One region of the Cupriavidus sp. H19C3 genome, then DNA from elsewhere that is predicted to be linked to it. Evidence: predicted binding sites of a transcription regulator. Region 1 holds the regulator's gene; each other region holds the start of a gene.
What was found. Region 1 encodes FliA, which starts transcription of late flagellar genes. Its sites were predicted from a motif close to CTAAAGTTTNNNNNNNNNNNGCCGNTA; they were not measured.

Region 1 (5,005 bases):
ACCGTGAGACCCATTTCGTAATGCACCGTGTTGTCGGCAAAGGCGACGCGCTCGGTGTCCATTTCCACCGTGTTGCCGTCGATGCTCGACTGCAGCGGAATGCGGTACTGGAGGTCGTCGTTGTCCGCTGCCGGCGCCTGCGCCGGCAGGTGGCGCACCTGCGTCGTCGAGAGCGACAGGCCCTCGTTGCGCTGGCCACGCTCCACCGATTGGGACAACTTGCTCGCGAAGTCGAAGTCGCGCGCCTTGTACCCCGGCGTATCCGCGTGGGCGATGTTGGAAGCAATCACCGATTGCCGCTGGTTCCGCAGGCTCAGCGCCTCCTGTTGAAAGCGCAATGCCGCATCGAGTCTGTCGATCATGTCTGCCTTTCCTGCTATGGCTTCAGGGGGGAGAGACCCCCGAGCCGACGGTATACGGGCCGGACGGGGCTTCTTCAGGGTTGCCATCTTAGGGGCCGGCTTGTCACGCCAATCGTTTGAATAAGAGCGGGAAATCCGCGCAATTCGCCCCTCGCTCTCGCGCGAGGCTGCCTACAATGGGCCTCACTGAAGTTGTCATCGGCCGCGCTGGCCAATACCGGCGCAGGCCACCATCCTTGCTGGGATGCCTTTCATGAATCGATTCCGCCAGATCGCCAGGCTGCTCGCCCTGGCCGGGCTTGCCATCGCGCACGGCGCGCTGGCCTCGCCCGCGCAGGTCACGCCCGTGGCGCCCGCCTATTCCTTTCCCGACGACCCCGTGCGCGCGGCTGTCGAACAGTTTTTGCTGAAGCAGGCCGTGGGGCTGCCAGGCAAGGTCAGCGTGCAGGTCATTCCGCCGTCGGGCGGACGCGCGCCCGAATGCGTGGCGCCCGACCCGTTCCTGCCTGCTGGCTCGGCGCCATGGGGCCGCGTCAATGTTGGCGTGCGCTGCGGCGGCGAGCGGCCGTGGACGCGCTATATCCAGGCGCGCGTCTCCGTCCTGACCGATTACTACGTGGCCTCGCGCGCGCTCGCGCCCGGTGAGCCCATCGAGGTGGCGGACCTCGAGGTCCGCCAGGGCGACCTCGGCACGTTGCCGCGCGCCGTCGTTACCGATCCGGCGCAGGTGGCCGGCGCCGTGGCGGCCAATCGCATCGCCGCCGGCTCGCCGATGCGCACCGACCTGATCAAGCGGGCGATCGCGGTGCGCTCGGGCCAGACCGTCACGGTCACGGTCGAGGGCGAGTCGTTCCAGCTCAGCAGCGAAGGCAAGGTGCTGACGGACGCCGCGCCCGGCACGGCCGTACCGGTGCGGCTGCGCAACGGTCAGGTGGTGAATGCGGTGGTACGCAACGCTGATACGGTCGTTTTGCAATAGCCGGTCCCACTTGCCGATAGCAAATCCGATTCAACGCAGAAGATGAAAGTTGTCGCCGGTTTTCCCGATGATGACGGCTGGTTGGGGTAGTGACGCGTCCGGCGTAGAAGGGTCGTGCGAGAATGCGTACGATCCCCCCAAAAAGTGTGGAAAAGCGCTCGCAACGGCACACCGAAATCCTAAAGTTCCGGTGACCCGCGTCCGTTAAGTCAGAGGAAACCAGCAAGGAATACCCCGTGAAGATCAACCAATCCACTACGTCCAGGCCGGCGGACAAGGCTGCCGGCGATAGCGCCCGGCCGGCGTCCAACGCGACGACGGCGCAGGATCCCGCCGCCCTGACCGGCGTGCGCGTCAGCCCGCTGGCGGCGCAGGTCCGGGAGATCGGTGCACGCCTCGTCAACGACACCGACGACGATATCGATACCGCCAAGGTCGAAGAGATCCGCACGGCCATCGCCGAAGGCCGGATCAAGATCGATCCCAGCAAGATTGCCGACGGCCTGCTCGCGTCGCTGCGCGAGCTCGCCCAGGGCGATACTCACTAACCTCGCTGACATGACTCAAACCCTGATCCAGACCCTGAAGCGTGAAGCTGACGCCATCGTGGCCTTTGGCCGCGCCCTTGCGGAGGAACGCGACGCCCTCAAGCGTGGCGATTTCCAGGTACTGAGCGAGTTGCTCAGCAGGAAGATGGAACTGGCTCAGGCGTTGACCCGCGAAACCGCCGCGCGCGAGGCACAGATGATCGCGCTTGGCCTGCGCGTTGGCCCCGGTGGCCTGCTGATCGGCCGCGAGGTCGAACCGGCGGTGGCCGATGCATGGCGCAAGATCGTGTTCTTCGCGCAGAAGGCGAAGCAGTCGAACGAGGTGAATGGCGCGATCGTCAACGCCCATCTCGAGTTCACGCAGGAAGCGATCCAGGTGCTGCGCCAGGGCGGCGAAGTCGCCAACGAAATGTATGGCCGCGACGGCAAGGCGCAGAGCGCCGGCACCGGGGTGACGCTGGCTGCCGGCTGACGCCGCGTGCCACGGCGACTCGGCCACCGATCCTTACCGCATTCCGCTTACCGCTCTACCGACTCCGCCCCACCGTGTCGATACGATGCGGGCCAAGGGCGGTGCCGCGATTGGCTTGGGTCGGGTCGCAGTCCTTGAGCGTCCCCATACCCTCCCCCCGCACCACTTCCCCCACAGCGCTCGCCCATATCGCGCCGCATGCCGGCGTCGATTCCCTATCGATAGCTGACCGTGACCTCGTTGCTGCGCCCACGCAACGTGGGCAGGATGCCCTGCCCCGGCACGCGGAAGGCGAACACGAAGCCCTTGCTGGCATCGTCGCCACGGAATGCGTCGGTCTTGCCTTCGGCCGATGGCAGCAGGACGCAACGGTCGGCATTGCACAGATAGGCTTGCATCTCCACCGGCGGCACGCGCAGAAAGCTGTAGCGCCAGCGCACCGAAGTGATCACGCCCTCCGATTGCGGCATGACACCGCTCGGCATCAGCGGTGCCGATACCGCGCGCTGGCCACGGCCCGAGATGGTAGGACCGACCACCGAGTTGGTCCACGCATGGCGCGACCCGACCTCAAGCGTGGTTCGCGTCATGCCTTGTGCGTACCCGACCTGGCGGACCTGGGCGGCCGAGGGGGCCGAGGTCAGCAGGCCGCACAGCGCAGTCGTCGCCAGAATCGGGGCGAGAGTCGGGGCGAGAATCGGGCCGCGCGCCATCACAGCAGTCCGCGCAGCTGGTTGCGCAGGCGCGTGATGGCCTGGCTGCGGATCTGGCATACGCGCGACTCGGTCACTTCGAGCACGGCGCCAATCTCGCGCAGGTTGAGTTCCTGGTCGTAGCACAGCGACAGCACCAGCTTCTCGCGTTCGGGCAGCTTGTCGATGGCGCGGATCAGCGCTTCGCGCATGCCGCTTTCCATCAGCACCGTCAGCGGGTTGGCTTCTTCCGACACACCGAGGTGGCGGTCGAGGAAGTCTTCTTCTCCCGAGCGCTCGAAGTCCTCGTAGTGCAGCAGCTGACAGCCGTACACCTCGTTGAGCAGTTGCTGGTATTCCTCGAGCGGCAGCTCCATCTCCGCCGCCACTTCCGAATCGACCGGCGTGCGGCCGAGCTTCTGTTCGAGGCTGCGCTGCGTACGTTCGATGCGGCGCGTGAACTGCCGCAGGCTGCGGGACTGCCAGTCGTTGGCGCGCACCTCGTCGAGCATGGCGCCACGGATGCGCTGACTCGCATAGGTCTCGAAGCGCGCGCCGTGATTGTCCTCATAACGCTTGGCCGCATCGAGCAGGCCGATCATGCCGGCCTGGATCAGGTCGTCGATCTGAACGCTGGCCGGCAGCTTGGCCGCCAGCTGCAACGCGATCCGTCGCACCAGCGGCGCATGTGTCTTGACCACGTCTGCCTGTTCGAGCTTTCCCTGAATCGTATACATGGTGGAATTCTCGTAAATGCTTGGTTTCTGGGCCAGGGCCTCTCATTGGGGCTGGCTGGCTGGCTTGGGGTCGGTCTTGTTCTCGATGACTTCTTGTTCTGTCCTCACGCCGGCATGGCTGCAGCCATGCCGCGCGGTGCCGCTGTTTCCGCACGCAGCGGCCAGCCATTGATGGCACTGGCCACGCGTCGCAGCGCCGTGGTGGCCGCGGCGGCCGGAAAGGCCTCCACCACGCAGCGTCCGAGCTGCAGTCCGCGCACGACCAGTGGATCCACTGGCAACGCACCCGCACTGGTTGCTTCCACGCCGAGATACTGGCCCGCGGTGCGCGCCAGGTTCCCGGTAATCGCGCTGACCGCCGCCTCGCTGGTCGCCATATTGACGATCAGGTGGAAGCGCCGGCACGCATAGAGGTGATGCAGCCGCTTGATGCACGCATAAGCGGCGGTGATCGACGCGGCCTCGGGCCGCATCACGATCACGAAGTTGTGCGCGTCGCCCGCAGTGGCGGACAGCGTGCCGTCGGCCTCCGTGCAGGCGTCGATGATGACCGTGCGCATATCGGGCACGGTGCGGTTATCCAGCGTCGCGCCCGCCGGTACCTGCCCGGCCGGCAGTACTGCCACGCCGCTGGACGGGCGCGTGCCGAGCGCGGTGGCCAGCGGCGTACGGCCGGCCAGCACATCGGCGAGGGTGGCCGCGGGCGTGGCGCCCGCAAGGCGCGTGGCACGCTCGCCGCGCCGGTCCTCGTCGACCAGCAGCACCCGCTCGCCCTGCAATGCCAGCGCGTTGGCCAGGCCCAGCGCCACCGTGGTGGCGCCGGCGCCAGGTTCGCTGCCCACCACCGCGATGCGCCGCGTCACGCGCGGGGCGAGCATGCGGCGCAGGCTTTCGGCCTGATCGGAGCCCAACATGGTCAAGGCTTACTCCCCCCAGCGACGCGAATTGCGGCACGGTGTCCGCCATGGTGTCGAGCGGAGCCGCAAAATATGCGGCGGTGTGTGCGGCGGCTTGGGCGGCGGCGTGCGGCATGGCCGGCTGCGATGCCACGGCACCCAGCGCCCCCGCGGTCTCACCACCCAGCGCACCACCCAACGCACCACCCAACGCACCGGCCGTCGCTGCCGACGCACCCATGTCTTCCGCCGTGGCCACGTTCTGGCGGCCCGGATAATTTTCCAGCACGTCGAGCAGTGCGAGCAGGCGGCCCATGCC
Region 2 (5,005 bases), on a different replicon from region 1:
GAACGTCCAGGGAGGGATTATGAAACGCATGCTGTGTGTGCCGGCGCTTGCCGTCACGGTCGCGATTCTGGCGGGCTGCGCGCCCGCCACCGTCGTGCAATCGAATCGTGCCACCGACTACACGGCCAAGCCGGGCCGGATGTTTGTCATCGGCGGCGCCGGGCTGGGCTGGGGGCCCGGGTTCACTGGCGCGTTCCGCGACAAGCTGCGCGAGATCGGCGCCCAGTGCGGCAGCACCGTGGCTTTCGAGGAAGTGACGGGGCTCGAGCTGGACCAGTCGGAACCGGCCAGGCACGCGGCCGCCTTCCATCCGGATACGCTGATGACGATCCAGCAGGGAGGTGGCGTGGTCAACGCGGTGGGCGATCGTCTCTCGATCCGCTACAACATGGTTCTGCGCGATGTCCACGAGCGCCGCGTGGTCTGGCGCGGCAACTTCGGCTTTGCGCGCGGCGGCACGATGATTCCCATCGAGGAGCGCGGCGCGGTATTCGCGATCGAGCTCACCAACAGTCTCAAGCAGGACGGCATGCTGCGCGGTTGCAGCCCGATCGCGCTGGGATCGGGCGGTCGCCTGCCGGAGGGCGGCAGTACCGCAAAGCCGGCGCCGGCAGCCACGCCGGCGGCGACAGGGACACCGGCGGCGACGCCCGCCGCAACACCGGCTGCATCGCCCGCCGCCATGGCGGCACCGAGGTTGCCGGGCGCCGTGCCGCCCACGGCCGGCAGGGGCGTCAACATGGCCGACCTCGACGGGCTGCTGCCAGCAAAATAACGACAAACAGCGAGCGCGAGCGTGGCGACGCGCGCGTTGGGGGCGTCGCGTCGCCGATGCGTCAGACCTTGATGTCGATGTTCTGACCCAGGTGTGGTGGATTGCTCGGGACGCTGACCTGCGGCATGCCTTGCAGCAATGCCATGACGCCTTGCGCCTGCATGTCGAGCGTCTTGCGCAGCATCAGCAGCGGCACGGGATTGGTCCCGGCGTTGCTGGCGGCACTGACAACGGATGTATCCATGTATATCGTCCGGTCGGTTGAACAAGGCAGGGCAGCGCACGGATGTGGTGCCCTGCACCGTACGGTAACGGCAGCCGGCGGCGATTCTTGAGTTGCACTACAATCGACGCCCATGGACCTCGCCACCCGCCGTTCCGGATTCAGCCGACGCGCCGCCATCGCCCCGATGGCCGGCAGCGTTGCGGCGTGTCGCGTCGCCAAAGCCAAAAAACAGTCGCTCATCTGACCGGAGCGCGCTGTTCCGTCAGATGGGCGACGGAACAGCGGCTTGACGGTCGGGATCTCCCGGCGCTTGCCGAGGATGCTGCGGGTCTTCGTTTTTCCCCTCGTTTTACCCTTCGTTTTACCCGCGCCTCCGGTCACCTCCTGCTCCGCCTCCGTGCCCGTCTGAACGGCCTTCGTACGGTCGACTCAGGAGTTCTTGCATGGCTACGCCTTCTTGTCCGCCCGTCTTCCAGGGCATCTGGTTGCCCCTTGTCACGCCGTTCGCGCACGGTGCCGTCGATCACCGGGCCTTGCGCCGGATGGTCGAGTACTACGTCGGCACCGGCGTCGCCGGCTTCGTGCCGCTTGGCACCACCGGCGAAGCCTATGCGCTCGATGGCGCGGAATACGACGCGGTGCTCGACACCGTGCTCGACGCGGCCGGTCCGCTGCCGGTGATTGCCGGGCTCGGCGGCATGCACGTGCCCGCGCTGGTGCAGCGCGCGACCGGGTTGTCCCGGCTGAGGACGGCGGGGCAGGCGGCCGCCGCGCATGGTCTGGCCGGGCTGCTGGTGGCCGCGCCGCCCTATATCCGTCCGTCGCAGGACGCGCTGCTGACGCATTTCCAGCGGCTGGCCGATGCCAGCGCCGTGCCGCTCGTGCTCTATGACATACCTTATCGCACCGGCGTGACACTGAACGTCGAGACGCTGCTCGCGCTGGCCGCGCATCCCAATATCGTGGCGGTGAAGGACTGCGGCGGCTCTGTGGCCAAGACCCTGGCGCTGATCGCGGACGGACGCCTGGCCGTGCTGGCGGGGGACGACCTCAACGTGCTGGCCACGCTGTGCATGGGTGGCGCCGGCGCGATCGTGGCTTCCGCCAACGTGGCGCCGCGCCGGTTCGCCAGGCTGCATGAGGCGGTACGCGCGCAGCGGCTGGACGAGGCCCGGGCGATCTTCCATGCGCTGGTGCCGCTGATCGGTGAGCTTTACGCGGAGCCCAACCCCGCGCCATTGAAGGCGTGCCTGGCGGCAAACGGCTGGATGTCGGCGGAGGTGAGAGCGCCGCTGCTGCCGGCGTCGGCGGCGCTGGCGGAAAGACTCGCGGCGGTGGCGGTGGACCCGGCACTCCATCCATGAAAGGTGGCCGCCGGAGCTGCCAGCCGATCGTCACCGGCATAGAGAACGGGGCCGGAACCCGCCTGCAATCCGGGCGACGGCGCGCTGGCGGCCGTCGCCGGACCCTGCGTATTACTGCTTGGCTGCCGGCGTGGCCGACTTCTTGTGCGACTTGGACTTCTTGGCCGGCTTGGCGGCCTTGTCGTCTACCAGCGCGCTGGCGGTGTTCTGCCGGGCGCCCTGGCTGTACGGGTCGAACTTGTCGCCGGCCTTGGCGGTATCGGGGATATAGCCGTCCTTGTTGGTCACGCGTTCCGCATCCTGCTGGTAGCCGTCCTTGTTGCTGATGCGGTTGGGATCCGGCACATAGCCATCCTTGTTGGTGGTCCGCATGTTGTAGTCGTAGCGGTCGGCCGGATTGGCGGGGCCGGCCGCGTGGGCGATACCGGTGGACAGCGCGGCCACGGTGGCCAGACCGGCCAGGGCGATAGCAAGCTTCATGAGGGTCTCCTCGTAGGACAAAGGGATAAGCCATCCCGCGCCGTTGCGCGCGCACGGGTCCGACTGCTAGCGTAGCGCCCGGCCGCGCAAACATCCAGCGGCTTCAGGGAAACGCAGAAATTCCCTTGCGGGACGACCAACAGGTGCGGCACTGGGCAGTAATTTGTGATAAAGCAAGCTCTGTACCAAATACCGCGAGGCGGCCCCGTGGCGCCCGCACTGCCTGATCCGGGGCGTCCGTCAGCCGAAAGCCGACTTGCCAGCACCGCGGTGCGGTCCTAAGGTGCTGGCTTTGACCGTGCGTGGGGCGCCGGTCGCCCTGGAGCCAAGAATGCCTTCGTCCATGCCGGAAGACCGCAACCTGCGCATCATGCTGTGGGTGGTAGCCGTCGGCTTCTTCATGCAGACGCTCGACTCGACCATCGTCAACACGGCGCTGCCCGCGATGGCATCCAGTCTTGGCGAAAGCCCGCTGCGCATGCAGTCGGTCATCATCGCCTACTCGCTGACCATGGCCGTGGTCATCCCGGCATCGGGCTGGCTGGCCGACCGCTTTGGCACCCGCACGATCTTCCAGACCGCGATTGCATTGTTCGTGATCGGCTCCCTGCTATGCGCGGCGGCACAGTCGCTGAGCGTCCTCGTGATCGCACGCGTGGTGCAAGGGGTGGGCGGGGCGATGCTGTTACCCGTCGGACGGCTGTCGGTGCTGCGCACGTTCCCGCGCGAGCAGTACCTGCAGGCGCTCAGCTTCGTGGCCATTCCGGGCATGATCGGGCCGCTGATCGGGCCGACGCTCGGCGGCTGGCTGACGCAGACCTTCTCGTGGCACTGGATCTTCCTGATCAACGTACCGGTGGGCCTGGTCGGTGCGATCGCCACCATCCGCTATATGCCCAATGCACGCCTGCCCGGCATCGGTCCCTTCGATATCGGCGGCTATATCCTGCTGGCGACGGCGATGGTGGCGCTGTCGTTCGCGCTCGATGGCCTGGCCGAACTCGGCTTTCAGCCGGCCGTGGTACTGATGCTGCTGCTGGCCAGCCTCGGCGCGCTGACCGTGTACGTGCTGCACGCGGGGCGGCGCGCGCAGCCACTGTTTCCGCTGCGGCTGTTCCGCATCCACGCCTTCAGCGTGGGGTTGCTCGGCAATCTGTTTGCGCGCATCGGCAATGGCGCCATGCCGTTCCTGATTCCGCTCACGCTGCAGGTGAGCCTGGGTTTTTCGCCGTTCGACGCCGGACTGATGATGCTGCCGGTCACCGCGGCCGGCATGGCCGCCAAGCGGCTGGCCACCCATCTGATCGAGCGGCACGGTTATCGGCGCGTGCTGGTGACCAATACCGTGGTGGTGGGGCTGGTGATGGCGTCGTTCGCGTTTATCTCGCCGACGCGGCCGCTGGCGCTGACCATCGTGCAGCTCGCGATCTTCGGCATGGTGAACTCGATCCAGTTCACGGCCATGAATACCGTCACGCTGAAGGACCTCGGCGGCGCCACCGCGAGCAGCGGCAACAGCATGCTGTCGATGGTGCAGATGCTCTCGATGAGCCTGGCGGTGACATCGGCCGGCGCCTTGCTGACGACCTTCCAGCAGGGCATTGGCGGCCATTCGGGCATGGCGGTGCTGCCGGCATTCCATGCCACATTCCTGTGCGTGGGCCTGATCACGGCGGCCTCGGCGTGGATCTTCCTTCAGCTTGCGCCGCACGCGGCGCAGGCCACGCGCGAGGAGGTCAGGCACGCCGGCGAACTTTGAGCTGGCCGGCGGCGCCGCAACCTCGGGCGGAAGACTGGCCGCAAGTCCGGCCGCAGGGCCGGCCAACGCGGCGACGTCGGCCTGCCCGCAAGACTCGAGCGGGCCCTCTCGCGCCCTCTCAGCGCTCTCTCAAGCCGCCATCAGTTCGCAGAAACGCTCGATGTCGACGTTGCCGCCGCTGATCACGATGCCGACGCGCTTGCCCTGCAGTTCCGTCTTCATCGCCTGCGCGGCGGCAAAACCCAGCGCGCCGGTGGGCTCGACGATCAGCTTCATGCGCGAGGCGAAGAAGCGCATGGCATCGATCAGTTGCGCGTCCGTGGCCGTGACGATATCGGTCACGTCGCGGCGGATGATGCCAAACGTGTACTGGCCCAGATGCTGGGTCTGCGCACCGTCGG
Region 3 (5,005 bases), 1.1 Mb from region 1:
TCCAGCGGCAGACAGCAGATCGACATCACCTCGGCGCCCACGCGCGGGAACTGCGCGATCAGCCGTTCGAGGATCAGCGTGTCGATGTGCGCGCACCGCTCGACGGACGCGTCCAGGTACAGCCAGTGCAGGCACGAGCCATCGTCGAGCGCCTGCTGGTGGCATCGCAGTGGCCACAGGCCCGCCTCGTTGCGGATCACGTCGAGGGCACCGCGCAGCAACCGCGCGAGATCATCGGGGGTGTAGCCGGCTTCCTGGCGCAGCGCCATGCGGCGCGCGATGGCGATGGCATCGATATCCCGGTCTACCAGGAGGCGTCCGCGACGGCCGAGCGCGCGCAATACGTGGAGCGCGTCCCCGTCGCGAAACTGCGCCAGACAAGTCAGCACGATTTCGCGCGCGCACGATACGCTGGCCACGGCCGAGGTGGTCGAGGTGGTCGAGGTGGCCGAGGTGGTCAGCCGATCGGCAAGCTCGCCCGCCGCCGCATAGGCCCCGACGCTGCGCAGCAGCATCAACAGGCGCGCGATGACCTCGGGCCGCGTCGGTCGCAGCAAGGCCGCGTTGTGCGCGGCCGCGAGCGCGCCCGGGGCGTCGCGGCGGATCAGCCGTACCATCGCGCGCGCGGTAAAACAGCGCGCCAGATCCGCGGGCGGCTGCACGCCCTGAATGCAACGCTCGATGCCGTACTCGCAGCGTTTCAGCTGCAGTTCGTCGGGGTGCGGCTGGTCGATCAGGTGCACCAGTTCGCCAAAGCGCTTCGCGTCTGGCTGCGGGGCTTTTGCGATGGGCAGGAGCATGGCGACGAGTCCTCCGGACGGCGTTCGTGGGCCACGAACATTGGAGGCGATTCTAGGCACGGCAGCGCCGGAAAAACTCGCGTCGACGGAAAATTAGACTTTTCTGATGCGTGCGATACAACAGGCCGGGGCCGGTCGAGTGCTGCTACCATGCCGTGCTGATCTGCCTTCCATCGACGGAGTTCCTGCAGTGAAAATCAGAACGGTATTGCCTGCCATGGCCTGCGTAGCGCTGGCGGCGTGCGGCACGACCCCGCGACCGGCGTCGCCCGCGGTGTCACCCCCGGCATCGCTATCCGCGCCGGCCTCCGCCGCGCCGCGGCAGATGTCGACCTACGACATGGCCACCGAATACACGGTCGACTACGTGCCGGATGGCTTTACGCTTACCGTCAATTACCGCTACATGAACTATGTGCTGCGCACCAGCACGGCAGAGACACAGTGCAAGGCGGCAGTCCACGACGTTGCCACCAGCCTGTCGGAACGCCGGCAGCACCCAATCGCGGCGATCGATGCACGGCAGATCAGGATGGTCACCACACGCAAGTGGACGGGGGGCATCGCCACCTGTGCCGCGGTGGCACAGGTCGCCTGGCGCCGCTAGCGAGACGGCGGTCGCCCTCGCGTCGCCCCAGCGTCGCCCTGGCGTCGCCCCCCCAGCGCGGTTACTGATGGCGCGCAACCTGCCACGACGTCATCCCGGGCAACGGCAGGGGCACCACGTCGTCGCCAAGCAGGTTGAGCACGCTCGCCTCCAGCCGTTCGATGGAGACCGACTTCGGCAAGTGCTCCACCACGCCGCACAGCTGCAGCGACGACGGCACGCGCAGCCACATGTTGTCCGACAGCAGCAGGATGCGCGCATGCGGCATGGCCTGATGCAGGCGTCGCAGCAGGTACCAGTTGTCGGCGGCATCGCCGGACATGCCGAACAGGACCAGCGCGTCGTCCATGCTTTCCTCCAGGCCCAGGACGGCGGCAGGCTCCAGGCTGCGGACGCTGCCGATGCCAGGCATGCGCTCCAGCATGCGCTGCATGCCCAGTCGTACCAGCGGATGGGATTCGATCACGATCGCAGACATCGGTTTGCTCCCCGTAGTTATTGGTGTGATACGAGGAATGTGCAAAGCGCGTGCCAGCCGCAATGCCAGTTCGTGGCACCTTGCACCGGAAGTGGGCGGCTACCCGCAAACCCTTGACGGCATTGCGCGGCCGGTGGAGTCAGAGAACTGGCGGGCCCACCGCGGCAGGCTACGGACGCCAGCCGCGATGTTACGACTGACGTAACGTGTCACCGCACACGTAACGAAGCGCGTCATGCGGCGGCGCGCCATGCCGCGGCACGTCACCCGGCGATGGCGCATGCCAGCCGGGCCCCGCTCATCGGGGTCGGTTCACCGGGGTCGGCTTACCGGATCAAGCGCCCCGATCCGTTCGCCCCGCCCCCTTGCCCTGCATCAGTTCACCGAAATGCGGTCATCCACCACCCGCACCTGGCCGCCAGGCTTGTCTTCCATGACCTTGAGCACCTTGTGCCCGACCTGCAGCGTCACGCCGCCGTGAATACGCCGCCCGGCCGCGATCACCGCGTTGTCCGACGGCTTCATCTGCTCGGCCAGCTGCGCAATCTCGGCCTCGATTTCGAACAGGTCGCGATTGATCTTGTGCATCGTCGCGCGCGCCTTCTCGCGGACGTCGCCCGTGGCCCGTTCCGGATGCTTGGCGAAGAACGCCACCAGCTGCTGCAGCTTGGCCTGATCCTCCGTCACCTTGCGGCGGCGTGCTTCGAGCGCGGCGCGCTGTTCGTCGGCAAACGGATTGAGGCCCACCTGCACGGTGGTCGCGGTCCCCGCGGGCGCGCCCAGCACCGCCACGCTGACCAGCGCCATGGCACGGGTACGGCCGCCGCTGATGCTGCCCTGCCCGGTCGGCGTCCCGACCACCACGCGCTCGCCCGCGGACACGTCGCTCTGGCGGATGCCGCTCTCGACGATCACCTCGGTCGTCGCCTCGACAATCGCATTCTGGATATAGCGCGCGTGCACCGCGCCCTTGGTGCGCACGCTGGCAATTTCGTTGGCATCGCCGTGCGCGGTCTCGGCCTTGCCGATAATGCCGCCCTTGACGATGACATCGCCCCCGGCCTCCACGTGCGCGGCCTCGATGGTGCCGTTGACCACGACATCGCCGGTCACCTTGACCGACATGCCGGTACGGATATCGCCGGACACGCGCAGCGAGCCGTCGAAGGTCACGTTGCCCGAATGCAGGTCCACCGCTTCCACATCGACCACGGGGCTGACGCACACGCCATGCGGCAGCACCTTGGGCGAGCCGGCGATCACCGCCAGCAGCAGGTTGGGATCGTTGGGATCGGCCGAAACACCGGTCAGGTCGTCGGCGAACGGCGTGTCTTCCACCTCGTCGGCGGGCAGCGGCTTGCCAAACAGGTCCACGCCATCGCGCCCCGCCACCGCGGGAGTGCGACGCATCAGCGCGGTACCGGGATTGACCAGCAGCAGGCTGCCGAGGTCGCGCAGGTCGAAGTGGACGCCTTCATCCTCGACCTGGGCCGGCTTGCGCGGCTGCACGAGGCTGGTGAAGATGGCCGGCGTACCGACCACGGGCGGGGTACCGCGCGCGATCTCGAGGTTCTCGCAGTTGCCCTGGGCCAGGGCTGCCTCGATCGCCGCGAGGTCGAGCGGCGCCGTGACATGCATGCCTGCCGCCGCGCTGCGAATGTCTTCGATCTCGATCGGCCGGCCGCCCTCGGGCGCAACCAGCGTCATGCGCAGCACCAGCTGGTCCGGCGAAACCTCAAGCTCGAATTCGCCGTCGAGCAGCTGGCCGATCACGGCATCGAGTTCGTGTTCGGCAAGCTGGCATTGGCTCAGGAAGGCCACCACGGCCGCCTGGTCGAGGCGCGCGTCCTGCCAGCCGTGCTCTTCCAGGCAGGCTTGCAGCATGGTGCGATCGGGCGGCATGCGGCCCGCATCGGGCACGTAACACGCGCGTACCTGCTCGCCAGGCTGGCTTAATTCCAGGCGCAATCCCCCGTCGGTAATCATGTGTCCCCGTTTCTCTTCCGGCCAGGCCGACACAGGTGCGGACCCATGGGTCCATGATCCTTCCGCGGGGATCCACCGGAATGCCAGCTAATAGTTGTCGTCGATCCGTCATCTACGGCCAGAGGCGGGGGAACTTGAGCCTACAAAAGTAGGGTTGCAATTCGCGTGTGACGCACCGGGCACGGCCAATTGGGTAAACTGGCGGTTGCGGGCGGCGTCTTGATGCCGTTGCCCATCGTTGCCTCAGGTCGTCTTTCATCGCCCGGCGCTTCCGCGCGAAGCGCACCCCGTCATGTCCGCCACTCCGTCCTCGCCCCGCACGCGCGCCAAGCCGGCCGCGCGCAAACCGTCCACCGCGCCGCATGGCGCCCCTGCCGCCCCTGCCGCCCCTGCCGCCAAGGCCGTCAGTGCAGCCCATGCGCCGGCCGCGCCCAACACGCACGAGATCCGTCCGGGCCAGTCCATCGAACTGCTCAAGGCGCTCCATATCCTGACGCGCGACGGCAAGATGAACCAGGACAGCCGGCGCAAGCTCAAGCAGGTCTACCACCTGTTCCAATTCATCGAGCCGCTGCTGCAGGACGTGAAAGACGCGCGCGGCGCCGTATCGCTGGTGGATCATGGCGCGGGCAAGTCGTATCTCGGCTTTATCCTTTACGACCTCTTCTTCAAGGCCCTGCAGGATGCGTCCCATATCTATGGCATCGAGACGCGCGAGGAACTGGTGGCCAGCTCGCAGGAACTCGCCACGCGGCTCGGCTTCGCGGGCATGTCGTTCCTGAACCTGTCGGTCGCGGATTCGATCGCCTCGCCGGCGCTGCCGCAGACCGTCGACGTGGTCACGGCCCTGCATGCCTGCAATACCGCCACCGACGACGCCATCCGCTTTGCGCTGGCCAGGCAGGCCCGCCATATCGTGCTGGTGCCGTGCTGCCAGGCCGAGGTGGCGGCGGTGCTGCGCAAGAACAAGGGCGTGCAGCTGGCTGGCAATCCGCTCACGGAGCTCTGGCGGCATCCGATTCATACCCGCGAATTCGGCAGCCAGGTCACCAACGTGCTGCGCTGCCTGCAGCTCGAAGCGCACGGCTATCAGGTCAGCGTGACCGAACTCGTGGGCTGGGAGCACTCGATGAA
Region 4 (5,005 bases), on a different replicon from region 1:
AGTGGTCTGCCTGCAAAACATTCCGGCAAAAAAGCCGGGCCTTGCGGCCCGGCCTTATCCGCGGCGTGATTAACGCAGCAGCGACAGCACGTTTTGCGTGGTCTGGTTCGCTTGCGACAGAACCGAGGTACCAGCTTGTTGCAGGATCTGCGCGCGGGTCATGTTCGACACTTCCGTTGCGTAGTCAGCGTCTTCGATGCGCGAACGCGAAGCCGACAGGTTGTTCACCGTCGTGCTCAGGTTGTTGATCGTCGACTCGAACCGGTTCTGCACGGCACCGAGGGCCGAACGCAGGTTGTCCACCTTGGACAGGGCCGTGTCCATCGTGGCCAGCGGGTTCACCGTAGCGGTCTGCTGGAAGTCCGAGGACGTCAGGCCACCACCGTTGATCGTGAAGCCGGCGGTCGTACCGTTGTTCACGGCGTCGCTTGCCTTGACAGCGATGTACATCGTCGTCGAGGTCGAGGTGCCGTTGCCAGCGAAGCCCTTGGCCGACAGTGCTGCGTCGTCGGCGGCGGTCAGGCCGGTCATGCTCACGCGCACGAACAGGTTGCCGTTGGAATCTTGCACCAGATCTTGCGAAGCGATGGCAGCCGAAGCGTTCAGGCCCAGGGCGCGCTGGATGTCAGCGGCCGACACGCCGGTGGCGCTGGTGCCGGTGGCGCCGTTGCCGAAGATCGCGGTCGTGGCCGAACCGTTGGCGATGGTGCCGGTGGTGCCTTGCGGACCAGCAACGCTGAAGCCCGAAATGCCCAGGGTCTTCGAGGTGATCTGTTGCAGACCGATCGTGATGGTTTCCGCGTCGTTCGCGCCAACCTGGATCGTCATGTTCTGGTTCTTGGCCAGAACCTTCACGCCGTTGAACTGGGTCTGGGCCGACACGCGGTCGATTTCAGCCAGACGCTGCTTGATTTCGTCCTGGATCGACTTCAGGTCCGAACCCGAGTTCGTGCCGTTGGCAGCCTGCACCGACAGTTCACGGATACGTTGCAGGTTGTTGTTGACTTCGGTCAGCGCGCCTTCGGTCGTCTGAGCGATCGAGATACCGTCGTTGGCGTTACGCGAAGCTTGCGTCAGGCCACGGATGTTGGCGGTGAAGCGGTTGGCGATGGCCTGGCCGGCTGCATCGTCCTTTGCGCTGTTGATACGCAGACCCGACGACAGACGCTGGATTGCGCTGTTCAGCGAAGCCTGCGACATGTTCAGGTTGCTCTGCGTTTGCAGAGACAGAATGTTGGTGTTGATGACTTGCGCCATGGTACGACTCCTATTTGCAATGTTTTACGCATTCCGGCGGGTGCCGTAACGTTGGCTGCCTGCAGGAGCAGGGGTAGAGTGCCTCCGTTGCAAGGGTTATCGACCAGCGAGTGGGAAGCTTTAGAGTGACTTTTGCGAGAGTTGATGGCGCGGCCGGCGTGACGCCGGCGCGCGCGGCCGCCCGCCGGCTCAGCGGCGCTTGCGGGTACGGGGAATGAACAGCCGCACGAAGTCCGGCGACGTCTCGGCGGCCGGCACGATGGCTTCGGCTTCCGGCACGGCCGGCGTGACCACGGTAATGGAGCGCTTGTAGACCAGCGTCGGAGTCGGGTCGTCGAGATCCCGTCCGAGCAACAGCATGTAATTGTCCGATGCAATCACCACGCCGGTCAGACGGGTGCCATTGGACAGATGCACCACGACCGCGCTGCGGCTGGCGCTGTGCGCCGCGAATTGCAGATGCTGCAGTTTTCGGCTGGGTCGAGGGGCCTTTTTTTCCTGCTTCACAACTTCTCCGGAAGAGCCCGCGAGGGTTCTGGCGGCTGACGACGGTACGATGACCAGGCGCGCAGATCGGCGTCGTCCCTTCTATATAGATATGGAAGGGCGGCGCGGCCTGATCTTGGCGAGGGATGAAACATTCGCTCTCGGTACCGGCGCGGAATCCTGCGCCCCTGGCGTTGGCGGGTTGTCGCCTCCAAAAAGTGCGACAAGCTCCACAATTGCCTGGATATAGCGGCATTGCCAGGAGAGGAGGGGAATACTTCAGGCCGAAGGGTAACAAAATTTTACAAATGTTGACGAAAGCGCAGCCCGCCGACATCTAGAGCAATCGCTCTATTTATCCAATTGCCTGAATGGGGAGTTTGCGCTAGTTGAGTCTGCGAGTCATCACTTTTGCCAAAACTGCTTTTGCATTGCGACCGGCAACCCTAAAGCTTTCCCGGGCCGTGACCGTAATGTATCGACAAGGCAAAAAGTGATTGGCCGAGGTACTTTTGTCACATCCTTGGCTCGACCGCTACACCCGCCATCGGGGCTTTCCCTGATAGAAGGCCGATTTACACCTCATGTAAGCGGGTTTATATTCGTTATCTGAGCCAAATTTCCGGTTCTTTACACAGTAGTCCTGAAAGCCTACGAGCACCCCGCGCGTGGGCTTCTTTTTTATGAGCCCGCGTCGCATCGCACCGCGCTCTTTGTCGCGAGACCGTTGCCGGCATACCACTGAGTGCACGGGTGTCATTAGACGGTATCGCGCCCCGCCTCAATTCACCGAACTGCCGGTGTTTTACCCGTCATTTCAATTTCCGCCTCAAGTCTTGAATCCGGACCGCCGATAGCGGTTCTGTGCGGTATGCCGCACGGGGAGAAACGCCGCTCCTGCCATACCAAAATGACATCGAGAGAAGGGGAATACGGTGAAGCGCTTGCGAAACATGGGGATCGGGACGCGCTTGTCCCTCGCCTTCCTGACAGTGGTATTGCTGCTGGCGGCCGTGGCCGGTCTGGGAGTGTCGTCGTTGCATGGCATGAACGACGCCATGCATTCCGCGGTGGAGCAGAGGCTCTTGCGGGTGCTCAGTCTCAATGGCGTCAAGGGCCGTGCGCAGGAAATCGGCATTCTCGTGCGCGATGCCGCGCTGTCGCAGGATCCGGTCCTGGTGACGCGCAATGTGGAGCGCATTCTCGCGGTGCGCACGGAAGTGAATGGCACCCTGGGCAAGTACACGCAGTTCCTGCACGACACCGGACAGCCCGAACTGATGGCGCTGGTGGCGCCGCTGACCAACGCCCGCACCGCCTATAACGCCCAGCTCGATCTCGTGCTGCAGCAGTTGCGCGGCGGAGAATTCGACGGTGCGCGCGCCGCGCTCGCCAGCACGTTGCCGGCGGCGCAGGACGCCTATTTCACCAAGCTCGACGAGCTGGCGACGTTGGGGCGCAAGATGGCGATGGCCGCCGTGGCCGACGCCGGGACCCAATATGAATTCACGCGTAATCTGCTGATCGGCCTGGCGCTCGGCGCCGCGGTACTGGCCGCGCTGCTCGGCATCGGCATCACGCGCTCCATCACGCGCCCGGCCGGACATGCCCTGGACGCCGCCGAAGCGCTCTCGGCCGGCCGCCTGGCGCATGCCATCGACGTGCGCAGCCAGGACGAAATGGGTCGCATGCTGGCCGCGCTCGGCCGCGCCTTCGGCCAATTGAACGGGTTGGTCCGTGGCATCCAGCAGGCTGCCGGCTCGATCGACACGGCCGCGCGCGAAATCAGCCGCGGCAATACGGATCTGTCGCAACGCACCGAGGAGCAGGCAGCCTCGCTGGAGCAGACCGCGGCTTCGATGGAGCAACTGACCTCTACCGTACGCCAGAACGCGGAAAACGCGCGGCAGGCCAACCAGCTTGCGGTGAGTGCGTCGGATGTGGCCAGCGAAGGCGGCCGCGCGGTGCGTGGCGTGGTGGAGACGATGGACGGTATTTCCAAATCGTCCGCGCGCGTGGGCGAGATCATCGGTGTGATCGAAGGTATCGCGTTCCAGACCAACATCCTGGCGCTGAACGCGGCCGTGGAAGCGGCGCGCGCCGGCGAGCAGGGACGTGGCTTCTCGGTGGTGGCGGCGGAGGTGCGCAATCTCGCGCAGCGTTCGTCGGCCGCGGCCAAGGAGATCGGCGAACTGATCAACGGCTCGGTCAAGCAGGTGAAGGACGGCGCAAAGCAGGTGGAGGTGGCCGGCAAGACCATGGACGATATCGTCGGGGCGGTACGCCGGGTGACGGACATCATGGGCGAGATCACCGCCGCCAGCGAGGAACAGACGGCCGGCATCGAGCAGGTCAGCCATGCCATCACGCAGATGGAAAGCGTGACGCAGCAGAATGCCGCACTGGTCGAAGAGGCGGCCGCTGCGGCGGAAAGCCTGCTGCAGCAGGCGCAGGGTCTGGTGAGCGAGGTGTCGCGGTTCGACCTTGGCGAGACGCGCGCAGTGACCCGGGCCATGGTCCCGGCATCCCAGACCCGGGCACTCCCGGTAGCGCCGGCGGTACCGCGCATCGAACACGCCAAGGCGGCCCCGGCCGTCGCCGCGCCGACGCGTGTGCGCGCCATTTCGCGCCCGGCCGCGCCGGCCTTGCCGTCGGCCGCGCCGGTGCCGCAGGCCACGCGTGTGGCTCGCGAGCCGGCCGTGCCCGCGGCGGCCCGTCCGCCGGTGGTGCGCAAGGCGCCGGCCTCGGTGTTGCCGGCCCGCGCCGCGGCCAAGCCCGCCAAGGCGCGGCCGCCGGTCGAGCGGCAACGCCACGACCCGGTGCTGCGCACGCCCGCGCGGCGGGCGGCGGCGGGCGTGGCGTCAAGCCCGGCGCACGCGACCGAAGCCGGTAGCTGGGAAACTTTCTGAAAGATTTGAGACAAGCGGGCCGGCGGGGAACTCGCCTACAATGGCGGTTCTCCTTGAACAGAAGAGCAGACAAGGCCGACCCGGGCCCGCGCCTGGCGACGAACCCCCGGTAACGCACGCCGGGGACTACCGGTCCAGGCACGACCGTTCCATCCAATGGTGAGGATGGTGGCGCACCCGCTCCGGCTTCCCAGGCCGCCGTCTGCCGTCCGACATGTCCTCCGCTCCCGATCCGGCTGCCACGCGCGGCAAGTCGTCACGCGTTGCCGCCGCTGCTTCGTCGTCCGCCGCTGCCACGCCTCCCGCCGTGCCCGTCAGGCAGGTGCTGTTTGGCCTGATGCTGGCGATCCTGC

Region 2: a site for FliA is predicted at 1,085-1,111, ahead of DFLDMN_RS26220 (YjfB family protein). Genes of this name have one in related genera too.
Region 3: a site for FliA is predicted at 3,984-4,010, ahead of DFLDMN_RS19390 (DUF342 domain-containing protein). Genes of this name have one in related genera too.
Region 4: a site for FliA is predicted at 1,355-1,381, ahead of DFLDMN_RS28975 (FliC/FljB family flagellin). Genes of this name have one in related genera too.

The regions. Positions count from the first base shown of each region.
Region 1 is NZ_CP184985.1:3,109,334-3,114,338, reverse strand. Features, by position in the region: gene flgB (flagellar basal body rod protein FlgB) at 1-362, opposite strand, end outside; gene flgA (flagellar basal body P-ring formation chaperone FlgA) at 616-1,341, shown strand; gene flgM (flagellar biosynthesis anti-sigma factor FlgM) at 1,578-1,889, shown strand; gene DFLDMN_RS14305 (flagella synthesis protein FlgN) at 1,900-2,361, shown strand; gene DFLDMN_RS14300 (flagellar protein FlhE) at 2,577-2,951, opposite strand; gene DFLDMN_RS14295 (RNA polymerase sigma factor FliA) at 3,074-3,790, opposite strand; gene DFLDMN_RS14290 (MinD/ParA family ATP-binding protein) at 3,895-4,704, opposite strand; partial or broken gene flhF (flagellar biosynthesis protein FlhF) at 4,925-5,005, opposite strand, start outside.
Region 2 is NZ_CP184986.1:1,485,711-1,490,715, reverse strand. Features, by position in the region: gene DFLDMN_RS26230 (S1C family serine protease) at 1-23, shown strand, start outside; gene DFLDMN_RS26225 (hypothetical protein) at 20-775, shown strand; gene DFLDMN_RS26220 (YjfB family protein) at 837-1,019, opposite strand; gene dapA (4-hydroxy-tetrahydrodipicolinate synthase) at 1,445-2,365, shown strand; gene DFLDMN_RS26210 (hypothetical protein) at 2,477-2,845, opposite strand; gene mdtD (multidrug transporter subunit MdtD) at 3,177-4,604, shown strand; gene DFLDMN_RS26200 (threo-3-hydroxy-L-aspartate ammonia-lyase) at 4,734-5,005, opposite strand, start outside.
Region 3 is NZ_CP184985.1:4,194,704-4,199,708, reverse strand. Features, by position in the region: gene DFLDMN_RS19405 (hypothetical protein) at 1-800, opposite strand, end outside; gene DFLDMN_RS19400 (hypothetical protein) at 991-1,407, shown strand; gene DFLDMN_RS19395 (DNA-binding response regulator) at 1,469-1,885, opposite strand; gene DFLDMN_RS19390 (DUF342 domain-containing protein) at 2,261-3,871, opposite strand; gene DFLDMN_RS19385 (class I SAM-dependent methyltransferase) at 4,164-5,005, shown strand, end outside.
Region 4 is NZ_CP184986.1:2,118,535-2,123,539, reverse strand. Features, by position in the region: gene DFLDMN_RS28975 (FliC/FljB family flagellin) at 70-1,257, opposite strand; gene DFLDMN_RS28970 (RNA chaperone Hfq) at 1,447-1,764, opposite strand; gene DFLDMN_RS28965 (methyl-accepting chemotaxis protein) at 2,697-4,652, shown strand; gene DFLDMN_RS28960 (MDR family MFS transporter) at 4,867-5,005, shown strand, end outside.